Regions from separate parts of the Inediibacterium massiliense genome, predicted to be linked through region 3. Evidence: riboswitches for the same ligand, from Rfam matches in the RefSeq annotation. Region 3 holds a riboswitch; each other region holds the start of a gene.

Region 1 (4,831 bases), on a different contig from region 3:
ATAGGAATGTATTTAAAAAATAAAAGCTCTTGTACAGACATGATTTCTTCTTCATTTTCTTTATAAAATTCTATAACAAACGTATAGTATGATACAAAAGAATACAAACTTACAAAAATTTGTTTATCTTTTTCTTGATATAAAATATTTTCTATATTCTCTAATGCTTCTTTTGCCTCATCTATGCTATTATGGTTATCATTATTATTTTTTATATGATTGTCTTGGTTTTTTCTTTTGAATAGATGAAATATTTTCACCACATCCTTTTTGAAATTGAAAGAATTTTCTACTATATTATATCAAATCCTGCAAAACTGGCAAAGGTCTATTCATCTTATTTATTGAAGGATCTTTCTATATATTATACAATAGAACTAATATGATATTTGGGAGTGAGACCATTGATCAGCAATGAAATAGAAAAAAAATTAAAAGAGAAGGGATATAAACTAACTTACCAAAGAAAAGCAATATTAGAAATTTTAATCCAACATGAACAACAATTTCTAACAGCAGAAGAAATTTATATAAAAGTCAAAAAAGATCTTCCTCAAATCAATTTTTCTACTGTTTATAGAAACTTAGAAATTCTTGAAAAAATAAATATGATTCACAAAATCAATATAGAAAACAAGCCTTCTCAATATGAACTTATTTTACATGATGATCATCACCACCATGTCATTTGTAAAAGTTGCGGAAAAACTCAACCTATTCATTTTTGTCCACTCAAACAAATCATTGAATCTCTAGAAGATAAAGATTTTACATTGACAGAACATAAATTTGAACTTTATGGATACTGCTCTAATTGCACAAAAAAAAATAAGGAATAAGTCTATTTTCTGAATATTTAAACTTTAAACAAGCTATTGCTATTTTTTATATGAAGTGCTATCATTTTATCAAGCAGTCATGACTATTTAACTTTATTAACTTAATATTTTCGGATGATGATAATGGGAGAGAGATGCGAATGCATCCACCGAAGGGGTTAAGCTTTCAGGTAAAAGGACCGTTATCGGACGAGCCTCTGGAGAGACTCAGTATGAGCACCGAAGGAGCAAGCCATAGTTATATGGTGAATCTCTCAGGTAAAAGGACAGAGTATCATGATTTATATCATCATGTTCTAGAGGCCAAATCACATAGGATTTGGCTTTTATTTATAATTTATGCATTTTTGTATAAATTATAGTAAAAGTCTTCCTTTATCGTTTTTAAGTTTAAAACAAAAGGAGGAAAAATAATGGAAAAATTAACTTATCTTTTAAATCAAATCGATGCATTTGTATGGGGACCTCCCCTACTCATTCTTTTAGTAGGAACTGGTATTTATCTAACTATTCGTTTAGGACTGTTACAAGTCTTTAAATTACCCCTTGCTCTAAAATATTTATTTTCAAAAGATGATGATCATACTGGTGAAGGTGATGTATCTAGCTTTGCTGCTTTGTGTACAGCACTTGCCGCAACTATTGGTACAGGTAATATTGTAGGTGTAGCAACTGCTATTAAAGCAGGTGGTCCTGGTTCATTATTTTGGATGTGGATTGCGGCTTTCTTTGGTATGGCAACAAAGTATGCAGAAGGACTTTTAGCTGTAAAATACAGAGTTGTAGATAAAAACGGTCAAATGTCTGGTGGACCTATGTACTATATTGAAAGAGGTCTTGGAAATAAATTATTAGCTAAAATGTTTGCATTATTTGGAATTGGAGTAGCATTCTTTGGAATCGGTACCTTTCCACAAGTAAATGCCATTACAAATGCTGCAAAACTCACTTTAAATATGCCAATTATTGTTTCATCTGTGATTCTTACTCTTCTAGTAGCTTTGGTTACTTTAGGAGGAATCAAAAGTATTGCAAAAGTATCAGAATTAATCGTTCCATTTATGGCTGTATTTTATATTATTGGTTCTTTAATTATTCTTATTTTAAATATTGATTTAGTTCCTCAAACTATAGGACTCGTTTTAAAAAGCGCATTTACTCCTACTGCAGCAACAGGAGGATTTTTAGGAGCTACTGTAATGTTTGCTCTTCGTAATGGAGTAGCCAGAGGGGTATTTTCTAATGAATCTGGTCTTGGAAGTGCACCTATTGCATCTGCAGCTGCAAAAACAAAGTCTTGTGTTCGTCAAGGTCTTATATCTATGACAGGAACATTCTTTGATACCATTGTAGTATGTACTATGACAGGTTTGGTTCTTGTTTTAACAGGTGCTTGGTGTTCTGATGTTGAAGGAGCTGCCATGACCAATTTGGCATTTAGTGAAGCTCTTCCAGGACTTGGTCAATATATTGTTACAATAGGACTTATGTTCTTTGCTTTTACTACTATATTAGGTTGGAATTATTATGGCGAAAGATGTACTGAATATTTATTTGGAATAAAAGGAATCAAACCTTTTAAAATTATATATATTCTTCTTGTAGCTAGTGGAGCTTTCTTAAAATTAGATATGATTTGGATCTTAGCAGATATTGTAAATGGTTTGATGGCTATTCCAAACTTAATTGGTTTGATTGGATTAAGTGGAATCATCGTAACTGAAACAAAAGTATTCTTTGAACAAATGAAGCAAGAAAAAAATTCTTTACAAAATAAAAAAGCAGCTTAGAGAATGTACATTTGTACATTCTTTTTTTATAGAGTAAAATATATTTTTTTGGGTATACAAAGTAAAGATGCAAAAAATAATGAAGGAGATGCTTTATGTTTCAACATGACATTACATTAAAAGACAAAGATTTATTTGAAAAATATGTTTTTAGTTATCCATATGAAACCTCTGGACTTAGTTTTACAAGCCTTTTCATGTGGAGACAATTAAATGAGTTCAAATATGAAATCATAAATGATTTTTTATGTATTGGAGGAGTTAGTTTACTTAATATGGATAAAAAAGAACCCTTTGTTCTTCCTCCTCTAGCTGTAGGCAAATATGATTTGAATAAACTTTCTATCACTATGGATGAAATCAAAAAAAGGTTTGATCAAAAAGGATTCCCTTTTCAAATCAAATTGTTACCAAAGCACTTAATCCCTACATTTGATGAAGCTATGCAGGACAAGCTTATTTTTACAGAAGATCGAGTAAATTTTGATTATGTATATCTTACAAATGATTTGATAGAATTAAAGGGAAGAAAATATCATTCTAAAAAAAATCATTTGAATTATTTTATGAGAAATATTCCTCATAAATATGTTCCATTAACAAAAGATTTGATACAACATTGTCTTGACTTTAACAAACGTTTAATTGATTACAAAGATCTAAATTCTTTTTCAAATCATTTGATAGAAGCTGAAGAAATAGCTTTAAAAGAAGCTCTACTCAATATGGATCATCTTAATTGTAAAGGAGGGGCTATCTTAATTGACAACGAGGTGCAAGCCTTTACCCTAGGTGGAAAACTTTATAATGATACTATTGTTGTTCATATAGAAAAAGCAAATCCAACGATCAAAGGCCTATATCAAGCAATTAACAATGAATTTTGTAAAAATGAATGTATAGATATAAAATATATAAATCGAGAAGAGGATATGGGACTTGAAAATTTAAGAAAAGCAAAGCTTTCTTATCGACCTTATAAAATGGTTGAAAAATTTAATGTAACCTTCATATAAAGGAGGAAATTTATGTTTTTAAGATTTTTGAGAAAAGAAGATACTCCTACTGCAAAAAAATTGTGGGGATATGCTTTTGAAACAGATGAACCCTTTTATAGCTGGTACTTTGATGAAGTATTTTCTCCAAATCACTCATTAGGTATTTTTGAAGAAGACCAACTGATCTCTTATCTTCAATTAAATCCTTATACTCTTTCTCTAAATCACTCTTTATTTGAAACTTCTTATGTAGTAGGAGTCATTACATCCCCTGAATATAGAAATAAGGGAACGATGAAATTTCTTATTCCAAAAGCTATAGAAGAGATGAGAAATAAAAATCATTTTGTCTCTATTCTTATGCCTTTTGATACTACCTTTTATCAACCTTATGGCTGGGAATTATCCTATAGTCAAAAAAAGTATCAAATTCCTATGAGTATCATTGGGCATTTTAGTCAAAGAGAAAAAAAATATTATTTTAATGAAATCAATCTAGATGATGATTTTGAAAATCTAAATAATATCTATGAATCTTTTTTAAATGAATATCATGGATATATGAAAAGAAATAAAAAAAATTGGGACTTTATATTAAAAGATTTAATATATTATGGAGGGTACGCGTTTATTTTAAAAAATGAACAAAAAAAGCCTATAGGCTATATCCTCTATTTTATAAAAGATAAAAAATTTATAGTAAGAGAAATGTCTTATGAAAATTATACAGCAAAAAAAGCTTTATTTAGTTTTATATACAGTCATATTTCTCAAGCTACCCATGTAGAATGGTCTGCCCCTTTAGATGAATCTACCCATCTTTTTTTAAAAGATACCATACAACCTGAACCTACTAATCAAATCGGTATTTATCCTTTTATGTGCGCAAGAGTAATAGATGTAAAAGCCGCTATTGAACATTGTACTTTTCATCAAAATATAGACACAAAATTTTCTATTGAAATTAAAGACCCTTATGCTCCATGGAATGAAGGTATTTTTATGGTACATATTGAAAATCAAAAAGCTAATGTTCAAAAAGATAATCATATAAAAGCAGATTTGTCTTGTTCTATCAATACCTTCTCTCAACTTTTCTTTGGAGCTATTGATATCAATACAGCTATTTTTATGGAAAATATAAAGGTTTATAATCCAGAGGCTATCAAAAATTTTTCAAAGGTATTTTATCAGAAAAAAAATT
Region 2 (4,831 bases), on a different contig from region 3:
CAATAATAGATAAAAGATCCCATATAGGTTTTACCATAGTTTTATTAATGGTAGGAGAACCAATTAAAATTCCTTTAGATGTATTGATCATTTCATGTAGAGTTGCAAGATCTTCTTTTTCTGCATCTACAAACTTTACTTTTGCACCAGCAGCTTCCAATCCTTCTTTTATTTTTAGGGCCATCATTTCGGTATTTTTGTAAGCAGAAAGATAAACTACAGTTACTTGTTTTTGATTTCTGGTATTCATTTCCTCTTGAGACCAGTTAAAATAGTTTTGTATATTTTCCTCTGGCTTTTCTGATAAAATAGGGCCATGAGACGTTAATATAATTTTGATAGGAAGATTTTTTATTTTTTCATGAGCTTTTAAATAATGTTGAGCAAAAGGCTTCATAATACAATTGTAGTAGTGTTTAGATGCATCCTCATATTCATTTTTATGAACCTCTAAAGCATCTATACTACAGTAATGAGAACCAAAGCAGTCACAACTAAATAATACTTGATCAGCTTCACTATAGACAAACATAGTATCAGACCAATGTAGAAAAGGAGCAGTAATAAAGGTGAGTTTTCGACTTCCAATATCTAAAGTTTCACCATCAGAGATAATATGCATTTTAAATTCTTGGTTAACTTGTTCTTTTAAAAAGATACCTGCAGCTTTTGTGCAAAAAACTTCTATATGAGGATTGACTTCTAATATGTATTTTAAGCTTCCTGCATGATCTGGTTCTGTATGATTGATAATGACATAGTCAATAGATTGAAGATCTATTAATTTAGAAAGTTTTTCAAGATATTCTCCTTTAAAATTACTTTTTACAGTATCTATTAAAACTTTTTTCTCGTCATCAATAAAATAAGAATTATACGTAGAACCGTACGGAGTATGCATGATAATATCAAACACTTCTAAATTTGGATCTAGTACACCTGCCCAATAAATTTTATTTTTGATTTCAAAAGTATTCATAAAACATTCCTCCTTCTTTGTTTATATGTACATATTATTATGTGCTCTATGAGGACATAATATTTCTTGACAAATGAGTTAATCATTTTCTTGAAGAATATCTACAAGATTTTTAATGATTCGAGCTGTCATTCCCCATATGACATATTCATTATAAAAATAAAATAAAACAGGATATTTACCAGTACGCCATTTATAGTCTTTTCCACTAGGAATCATATGAAAAGGAAAATCATTTGGCATCTGAGCATGAAGATCTACATAATGCAGAATAGGTTTATTTTCTATAAAAAAATTTAAAGGAACTGTAAAAATTTTTGAAACTTCATCTTTGTTAAAATGAATTTTTTCTATAGGTATATTTTTAAGAGTTCCTAAAAAAGGATAAAGAATAAGGTTATAAGGAAGGACTAAAAAATCTAAATCTCCTAGAATACATATATTTGTAGGAGAGACATTTAATTCTTCACAAGTTTCTCGAATGGCGCATTCATAAGGAGATTCATTTTGTTCTAATTTTCCTCCAGGAAAACATATTTCTCTTGGTTGGATACTTAAATTTTCAGATCGAACTTCAAATAAAAGTTCAAGTTCATCTTTAACTTTTATAATAGGTACCAAAACAGAAAAAATATCATATTTTCCTTCAGGAGTAGCTTGTCTTTCTTTTATTTTTTGTTTTATATTATCTATATTCATAAAATCACCCAATCTTAATGTTAAAGTTAATGTAAAAGTTTATATATGAAAGTATTTAGAAAGTACTGAGTTTGTAGACAAAGTCATAAAAAACGTCACTGATTTTCAAATTTGGAAAATATGAAGAAACGATTGAAAATAGCATTACAAACTCGCTATGCTCAAACAGTGTAATGCTAATGATTTTCTCACTTATTCTATATTTTCACAAATTCTCAATAAATGTTCCTAATTTTTATGACTTTGCTAAAATATAGTTTGTCAGCAGACTGAGTACTTAGAAAGTACTTACTTATAGTATACAATATTTTTGAACAATTAAAAATATTTTTTCTTTCCAAAAAAATATTTAAATAAACAAAAAGAACAGGAAAACCTGTTCTTTAATTTTTAAAACTGTGTATAGGTGCAGGAATCCTTCCTCCACGATTTACAAAATCACAACTAGAGAATTTACTAACTGGCATAATAGGAGCGCTACCTAAAAGACCTCCAAAATGAACTTCATCACCTAATTTCTTTCCGTATACTGGGATCAGTCTTACAGCAGTTGTTTTTTGGTTAATCACACCAATAGCTGCTTCATCAGCAATAATACCGGATATGGTTTCCCAAGGAGTATCTCCAGGTATTGCAATCATATCCAGACCTACAGAGCATACACAAGTCATAGCCTCTAACTTTTCTAAATTTAATGAGCCTATATTTACTGCGTGAATCATCCCTTCATCTTCACTTACAGGAATAAATGCACCACTTAATCCACCTACACGTGATGATGCCATAATTCCACCTTTTTTTACTGCATCGTTGAGTAAAGCCAAAGCTGCTGTGGTTCCTGGAGCGCCACAGCTTTCGATACCTATTTCTTCTAAAATTCTACCTACACTATCTCCTACAGCAGGAGTCGGAGCAAGAGATAAATCTATAATCCCAAAAGGAACATTGAGCCTTTTAGATGCTTCGGCTCCTACTAATTGTCCCATTCTAGTAATTTTAAATGCAGTTTGTTTAATGGTTTCAGAAACCATATCAAAACTTTTCCCTTTTACTTTTTCTAGAGCTGCTTTGACTACACCAGGACCACTTACACCAATATTGATAATAGATTCTGCTTCGCCTACACCATGAAAAGCACCAGCCATAAAAGGATTATCTTCTACTGCATTTGCAAAGACTACAAGCTTTGCACAACCAATACTATCTTGATCTTTTGTAAGGAAAGCAGTTCTTTTGATAATTTGTCCCATATCTTTTACTGCATCCATATTGATGCCAGTTTTTGTGGAACCAATATTTACAGATGAGCAAACCATATCTGTAGAAGCTAAAGCTTCTGGAATAGAATTGATAAGAATTTGATCTCCCTTAGAATATCCTTTATGAACTAAAGCAGAGAAGCCTCCTATAAAATTTACACCTACGGCTTTAGCTGCATCATCTAATGTTTTTGCAAAAGCTACATAATCTGTATCTGTACTAGATTGAGCAATGAGGGAGATAGGTGTTACAGAAATTCTTTTATGAATGATGGGAACTCCATATTCTTTTTCTATTTCTTCTCCTACCTTTACTAGATTTTGTGCATAATTTGTAATTTTATCATACATTTTTATTCTTGATTTTTTACCATCTGTATCACAGCAATCTAATAAAGAAATACCCATAGTAATCGTTCGAATATCTAATTTTTCTTTTTCAATCATGTGGATGGTTTCTAGAATATGATTAGAATTCATATTGTTCATCTCCTATTGTGAAATTTTGTGCATAGCTTCAAATATTTCTTCATGTTGAATTTTGATAGAAACTCCTAAGTATTCACCTATATTACTTAGTTTTTGTTGGATAGCTTCAAAGCTACAATTGATTTTTTGAAGATCTACAATCATAATCATAGTAAAATAATCTTGTAAAATAGTTTGACTAATATCTAATACATTGATTTGATTTTCAGCCAAAGTACTTGTGACTTTAGAAATAATCCCGATTTTATCTTTCCCAATTACTGTAACTACTGCTTTCATTACAAATCATCTCCTTGTATAATTGAATATAAACAAAAAAAGACTATATAGATATAGTCTCTGGAGAGTTATATCCTCTGTCCTTTTACCTGAGAGATTCACCATACTATGGCTTTCCCCTTCGGTGCTCTTAAGAGTCTCTCCAGAGGTTCGTCCAATAGCGGTTGATCATCTTCCACTATCTTCATCCGACCCTATTTAATTATGTTAAGTATTGTAACATAAAAGAGAAGAGACAATCAAGTGTAAATTATAAAAGCATCATGCTTAATAAAAATAAATAGTGATATTGGAAATGTATTGAATTTATTGAATATATTGATGTTTTCTATTTTTAACAAAATCCGATATACTATAACAAAGGAGGAGTGATATAATGAAAAAAGTATTAATTAGTTCAGCTCTAGCCCTTCTATTGTCTGCAACAGCGATGCCTTTAGGTGCTGAAGCTGCTACACAGTATTGTACAACTACATCAGGAAATACAACATGGAGATATGTGCAAAAATATCAAACTAAATTAAATTGGTATAAAATGAATCATTATACAGTAAGAACATCTGATTCAAAGCAAGTGACTAATCCAAGTACACCGGTTCAAGAACAAAAAAGTGTTCAGACACCATCTAATACAACACAAACCACTCAAACCACTCAAACCACTCAAAATAACTCATCTACCCAAACCTCTCAAACAGACACACAGCAACGTGCATATGAAAAAGAAGTAGTAACACTTGTAAATATAGAAAGAGAAAAAAATGGATTGAAGCCATTAAAAGAAAATACAGAGCTTTCAAGAGTAGCGAGATTTAAATCGGATGATATGAAAGAACAAGGATATTTTTCGCATACTTCACCAATTTATGGTTCACCATTTGAAATGATGAAGAATTTTGGTATAAAATATTCTTATGCAGGAGAAAACATAGCCAAAGGACAAAGAACTCCTGAAGAAGTAGTAAAGGCATGGATGAATTCAGCTGGACATCGTCAAAATATTTTAAATGCAAACTATACAGAAATTGGTGTAGGGTATACAAAGGATGCTAATGGAACGGCTTATTGGACTCAAATGTTTATAAAGCCACAATTATAAGAAATACATAGCATGCATATGTATGCT
Region 3 (4,831 bases):
CAGGTGATTAAAGAAATTTTAAATATGGGAGATTTAGTGTTAGAAAGTTATAAAACTTCTATGGAAGCTTTCTTTGCACAAAGTGAAAAGTTAGCAGATAAAACTTTTGCAACAGAAAAAATAATCAATAGAATGGAAAGACAAATTGCTGAATATTTAGTAAAGCTATCTAACACTCCTTTGTCTGGAAAGCAACATGAATTGATAGATGGTCTTTTTAATACCATTAATGATATTGAAAGAGTAGGAGACCATGCAGAAAATTTAGCAGAACTTGCTATATTTAGTTCAGACAATAGGTTAATGTTTAGTGAAAAAGCTTTTAAAGATTTAAAAGATATGCATGATCGAGTAATTAAGTCTTATGAGCAAGCAATACTAGCATTAAGAATAGGAGATGTAAATCTTGCAAGAAGAGTTGTAGAAAGAGAAGGAGAAATTGATCATATGGAAAAATTCTTGAGAGCAAATCATATTGCAAGATTAAATAAGCAACAATGTGCACCAAGTGCAGGAATTATATTTTTAGATATTATTAGTAATTTAGAAAGAATAGGAGATCATGCAGCAAAAATTGCTTTTTCAGTTATTGATTCAGTAGATAAAAGATAGACTTCTTTATATAAAGAAGTCTATTTTGTTGTAAAATTTCTACATAAATAATAAAATAGAAGAAGAAAACAATGTACTAGGGGAGGAGATTAACGTGAAACCTATAAAAATTATGACTACGAGTCTAGCAGATGTGCCAAAAGAATTAGCAAAAGAATACGATATTACAATACTACCACTTTGTATAAGATTTGGAGAGGAAGAATTTAAAGATGGTGTAGATTTACATGGAGAAGAATTTTTTCAAAGACTAAAAGATACTGGAGAAGTTTCACAAAGTTCTCAAATCTCTCCAATTATTTTTATAAAAGAGATGAAGGCTATTTTAGAAGAAGGATACCAAATCATTTTAATTAATGGTTCTTCTGGAGTAAGTGGTACCCATGAATCATCTATTATGGCTAAAAATGAAATAGGAAGCGAAGATATCACCATTATTGATACTTTAGCTTTATGTTATGGATGTGGAATGATTGTAGTAGAAGCGGCTAAAATGGCCAAGGAAGGAAAATCAAAAGAAGAAATTGTTAACAGGGTAGAAGAAATGAAAGAGAAGGTAGATCATATCTTTTCTGTAGATACATTAGATTATTTACAAAAAGGAGGAAGGCTGAGTCCTACAAAGGCTACTATAGGAAAAATTTTAAATGTAAAGCCTATATTAACTATAGAAGATGGAAAAGTAGAACCTTTTGATAAAGTAAGAGGAAGCAAAAAAATTATTCCAAGAATGATAGAGCTTGCACAAGAAAGAGGTCTTAAGAAGGGATCTGATTATATTTGTGTAGCTCATGGAGGAAATAAAGAAAATTTTAAAAAATTAAAGGAAGAAATCATAAAAGTATTTGAGCCTAAAAATATGATAGAAATGGAAATAGGATGTACCATAGGAACTTATACAGGACCAGGTTTATTAGCTATTTTATATATAAAAAATGAATAAATCAAAATCATATAAAAGTAATAATATGAAAAAAATGTTAAAAACATATTGTCAATAGTAATGATTTTATAATATAATGATTATAAAGATAATTAATAATAAAAAAAATTAAATAAAAATTCTTAATTCTGGGTGAAAAATGCGGGAGAGAATCCATAAAGGATCGCCGAAGGGACAAGCGAAAGATATTGCCTATCTTTTTGTGAAATTCTCAGGCTAAAGGACCGTATTTGGACGGAACTCTGGAAAGCTTATAAAGCATCAAAGGAGTATGATTTCAATTAAGGAGAGACTGTTAAGTTAAAGACAGAGACATATGGCAATTCTATATTTGTCATGTGTCTTTTTTGTATAAATGAAGAAACCTTTTCCTAAAATGAGGTGAAAAGATGAAAGAAACCATTATCACAAATAATCCTAAAGTTTTTGAAGGAAATCAAGGAAAAACGGATATAATCTATTTAGAGGATGTCCCTTATCTTTCAGTACTTTTATTGGCGAGAGATAAGATTCATAAAGGATATAAACTTTTGACACATCCTTTATCTGGAAGTGTAAAACCTAATGAAACACCTTACAAATCTATTGCAATAACCAAAGAGAAGGGAGAAGTAGATATAGATTCTATAAAAATAATAGAAGAAAGTATTCAAACGGTTCAAAAATTTTTAAGGACAAAAAAAACTCCTTGTTGGACAAAAAAAATTTTAAAGGACTTTCAACTGATCGATTATTGTTTGATTCAAAGTGCAATTGAAAGTATGAAGCAATTTTAGTAAAATTTCAATATGAAGGAGGTAATAAAATGGAAAACTTATACGATGTAATAATTATTGGAGCAGGGCCTGCTGGCCTTTCAGCTGGGCTTTATGCAGCAAGAGCAAAAATGAAAACATTAATACTAGAAAAAGAAAGAGTAGGTGGGCAAATTGTTACCACCAATGAGGTGGCTAATTACCCAGGGTCTATAAAAGATGCTACAGGACCTAGTTTGGTTGCTAGAATGGTTGAACAAGCAGAAGAATTTGGAGTAGAGAGAAAAAAGGATACAGTAATAGATGTAGATTTTACACAAAAGATTAAAGTAATTAAAGGAGAACTAGGAGAATATCATGCTAAAGCTGTCATTATAGCTAGTGGAGCAAAGCCTAAATTGATTGGATGCCCTGGAGAAAAAGAATTAACTGGAAAAGGCGTATCTTATTGTGCAACTTGTGATGCTGACTTTTTTACAGATCTTGAAGTATTTGTAGTAGGAGGAGGAGATTCTGCTGTGGAGGAAGCTCTTTATCTTACTAAATTTGCACGAAAAGTAACGATTGTACATAGAAGAGATGAGTTAAGGGCTGCAAAATCTATTCAAGAAAAAGCATTTAAAAATTCTAAAATTGAATTTATGTGGGATACAGGTATTGAGGAAATCAAAGGAGATGGAATTGTAGAATCTGTAGTGTTTAAAAACAAAAAAACTGGGGAAGTAACACAATATCATGCCAATGAAGAAGATGGTACTTTTGGAATATTTCCTTTTGTAGGATATCAACCATTAAGTGAAGTATATAAGGATAAGATACAAATGAATGAGGCAGGCTATATTATTACAGATGTAGAAATGAAGACAAATATAGCAGGTGTCTTTGCAGCAGGGGATATTAGAGAAAAATCATTAAGACAGGTAGTCACTGCAACAGCTGATGGAGCACTAGCAGCTGTAAATGCAGAGAAATACATAGAAAGTCATTTTGAATAATAAGGGAGGCGGGATTATGTTATCTGTAGACAAAGAAACTTTTCAAGGGGAGGTATTAGAAGCTAAGGGCTATGTTTTAGTAGATTATTGGAGTGATGGATGTGAACCTTGTAAAGCATTAATGCCTGATGTTGAGGAGCTTGCTAAGGAATACGAGGAAAAAGTAAAATTTACAAAGTTGAATACTACAAAAGCTAGAAGATTGGCTATATCTCAAAAGGTACTAGGACTTCCTACTATTGCTTTATATAAAAATGGAGAAAAGGTAGATGAAGTAACCAAAGAAGATGCAACAAAAGCAAATATTCTTTCTATGCTTCAAAAATATGTAGATTAGACAATAACTTGTAATAGGGGAATTACTTCCCCTATTGCAGGTTAAAATATAAAGGGAGGTGAATGATGTGCGCCTAGAGTTAGGAAAAATTAATATTTCAGATGTCCAGTTTGGAAGTACTACCAAAGTGGAAAATGAGACCCTATATGTGAATAAGGATGAGGTCATTAGTCTTGTGATGGAAGATGATCACATCAAACATGTAGAGGTAGAGCTGGCAAAACCAGGGGAAGAAACTAGGATTACTCCTGTAAAAGATGTTATTGAACCTAGAGTGAAGGTTTCAGGAGAAGGAGGGATATTTCCTGGTATTGTAAGTAAAGTGACTACAGTAGGTGGTGGCCGCACACATGTATTAAAGGGAGCTGCAGTAGTTACCTGCGGTAAGATTGTAGGTTTTCAGGAAGGTATTATTGATATGAGTGGCCCTGGTGCAGAGTATACTCCGTTTTCAAAGCTTAACAATATTTGTTTAGTGATTGAACCTATCGATGAACTCAAACAACATGAATATGAAGCTGCTGTAAGAATGGCAGGATTAAAAGTAGCTTCATTAATAGGAAAGGCAGGAAAAGAAGTAGAACCTAATGAAATAGAAATTTATGAAACAAAACCATTATTAGAAAGTATCAAGGAATATCCTAATCTACCTAAAGTGGGATATGTATATATGCTTCAAACACAAGGACTTTTGCATGATACGTATGTATACGGGGTAGATGCTAAAAAAATTGTTCCGACTATTCTTTATCCAACAGAAATAATGGATGGAGCTATTCTTAGTGGTAATTGTGTATCAGCTTGTGACAAAAATACCTCTTATCACCATCAAAATAACCCTATTATCCATGATTTATATGAAAGGCATGGAAAAGATATCAACTTTGTAGGTGTAATTATTACAAATGAAAATGTATATCTTGCGGATAAAGAGAGATCTTCTAATTGGACTGCAAAACTTTGTAGATATCTTGGATTAGATGGAGTGATTGTATCTCAAGAAGGTTTTGGCAATCCAGATACAGATTTAATTATGAATTGTAAAAAAATAGAATCTCAAGGAGTAAAAACTGTTATTGTTACAGATGAATATGCAGGAAGAGATGGTGCATCTCAATCTTTAGCAGATGCAGATCCTTTGGCTAATGCAGTTGTAACAGGTGGAAATGCGAATGAAATCATTGTACTC

Evidence for each region. Region 3 has a riboswitch for glycine ahead of BN2409_RS10950 (GrdX family protein). Riboswitches for the same ligand answer to the same signal wherever they lie in the genome.
Region 1: it holds a riboswitch for glycine, as region 3 does, so the genes downstream of both, BN2409_RS01070 (alanine/glycine:cation symporter family protein) here and BN2409_RS10950 (GrdX family protein) in region 3, are expected to answer to the same signal.
Region 2: it holds a riboswitch for glycine, as region 3 does, so the genes downstream of both, BN2409_RS07360 (ACT domain-containing protein) here and BN2409_RS10950 (GrdX family protein) in region 3, are expected to answer to the same signal.

What each region holds. Positions count from the first base shown of each region.
Region 1 covers NZ_LN876583.1:151,455-156,285, forward strand. The annotation lists gene BN2409_RS01055 (hypothetical protein) at 1-260, opposite strand, end outside; gene BN2409_RS01060 (Fur family transcriptional regulator) at 405-839, shown strand; glycine riboswitch at 954-1,031, shown strand; glycine riboswitch at 1,035-1,111, shown strand; gene BN2409_RS01070 (alanine/glycine:cation symporter family protein) at 1,253-2,629, shown strand; gene BN2409_RS01075 (DUF2156 domain-containing protein) at 2,725-3,645, shown strand; gene BN2409_RS01080 (GNAT family N-acetyltransferase) at 3,658-4,831, shown strand, end outside.
Region 2 covers NZ_LN876586.1:756,416-761,246, forward strand. The annotation lists gene BN2409_RS07345 (FprA family A-type flavoprotein) at 1-979, opposite strand, end outside; gene BN2409_RS07350 (NUDIX hydrolase) at 1,058-1,678, opposite strand; gene BN2409_RS07355 (DUF711 family protein) at 2,062-3,426, opposite strand; gene BN2409_RS07360 (ACT domain-containing protein) at 3,430-3,705, opposite strand; glycine riboswitch at 3,773-3,861, opposite strand; gene BN2409_RS16775 (CAP domain-containing protein) at 4,082-4,804, shown strand.
Region 3 covers NZ_LN876587.1:512,284-517,114, forward strand. The annotation lists gene BN2409_RS10940 (Na/Pi cotransporter family protein) at 1-612, shown strand, start outside; gene BN2409_RS10945 (DegV family protein) at 707-1,555, shown strand; glycine riboswitch at 1,688-1,792, shown strand; gene BN2409_RS10950 (GrdX family protein) at 1,945-2,331, shown strand; gene trxB (thioredoxin-disulfide reductase) at 2,361-3,305, shown strand; gene trxA (thioredoxin TrxA) at 3,322-3,642, shown strand; gene BN2409_RS10965 (glycine/sarcosine/betaine reductase component B subunit) at 3,710-4,831, shown strand, end outside.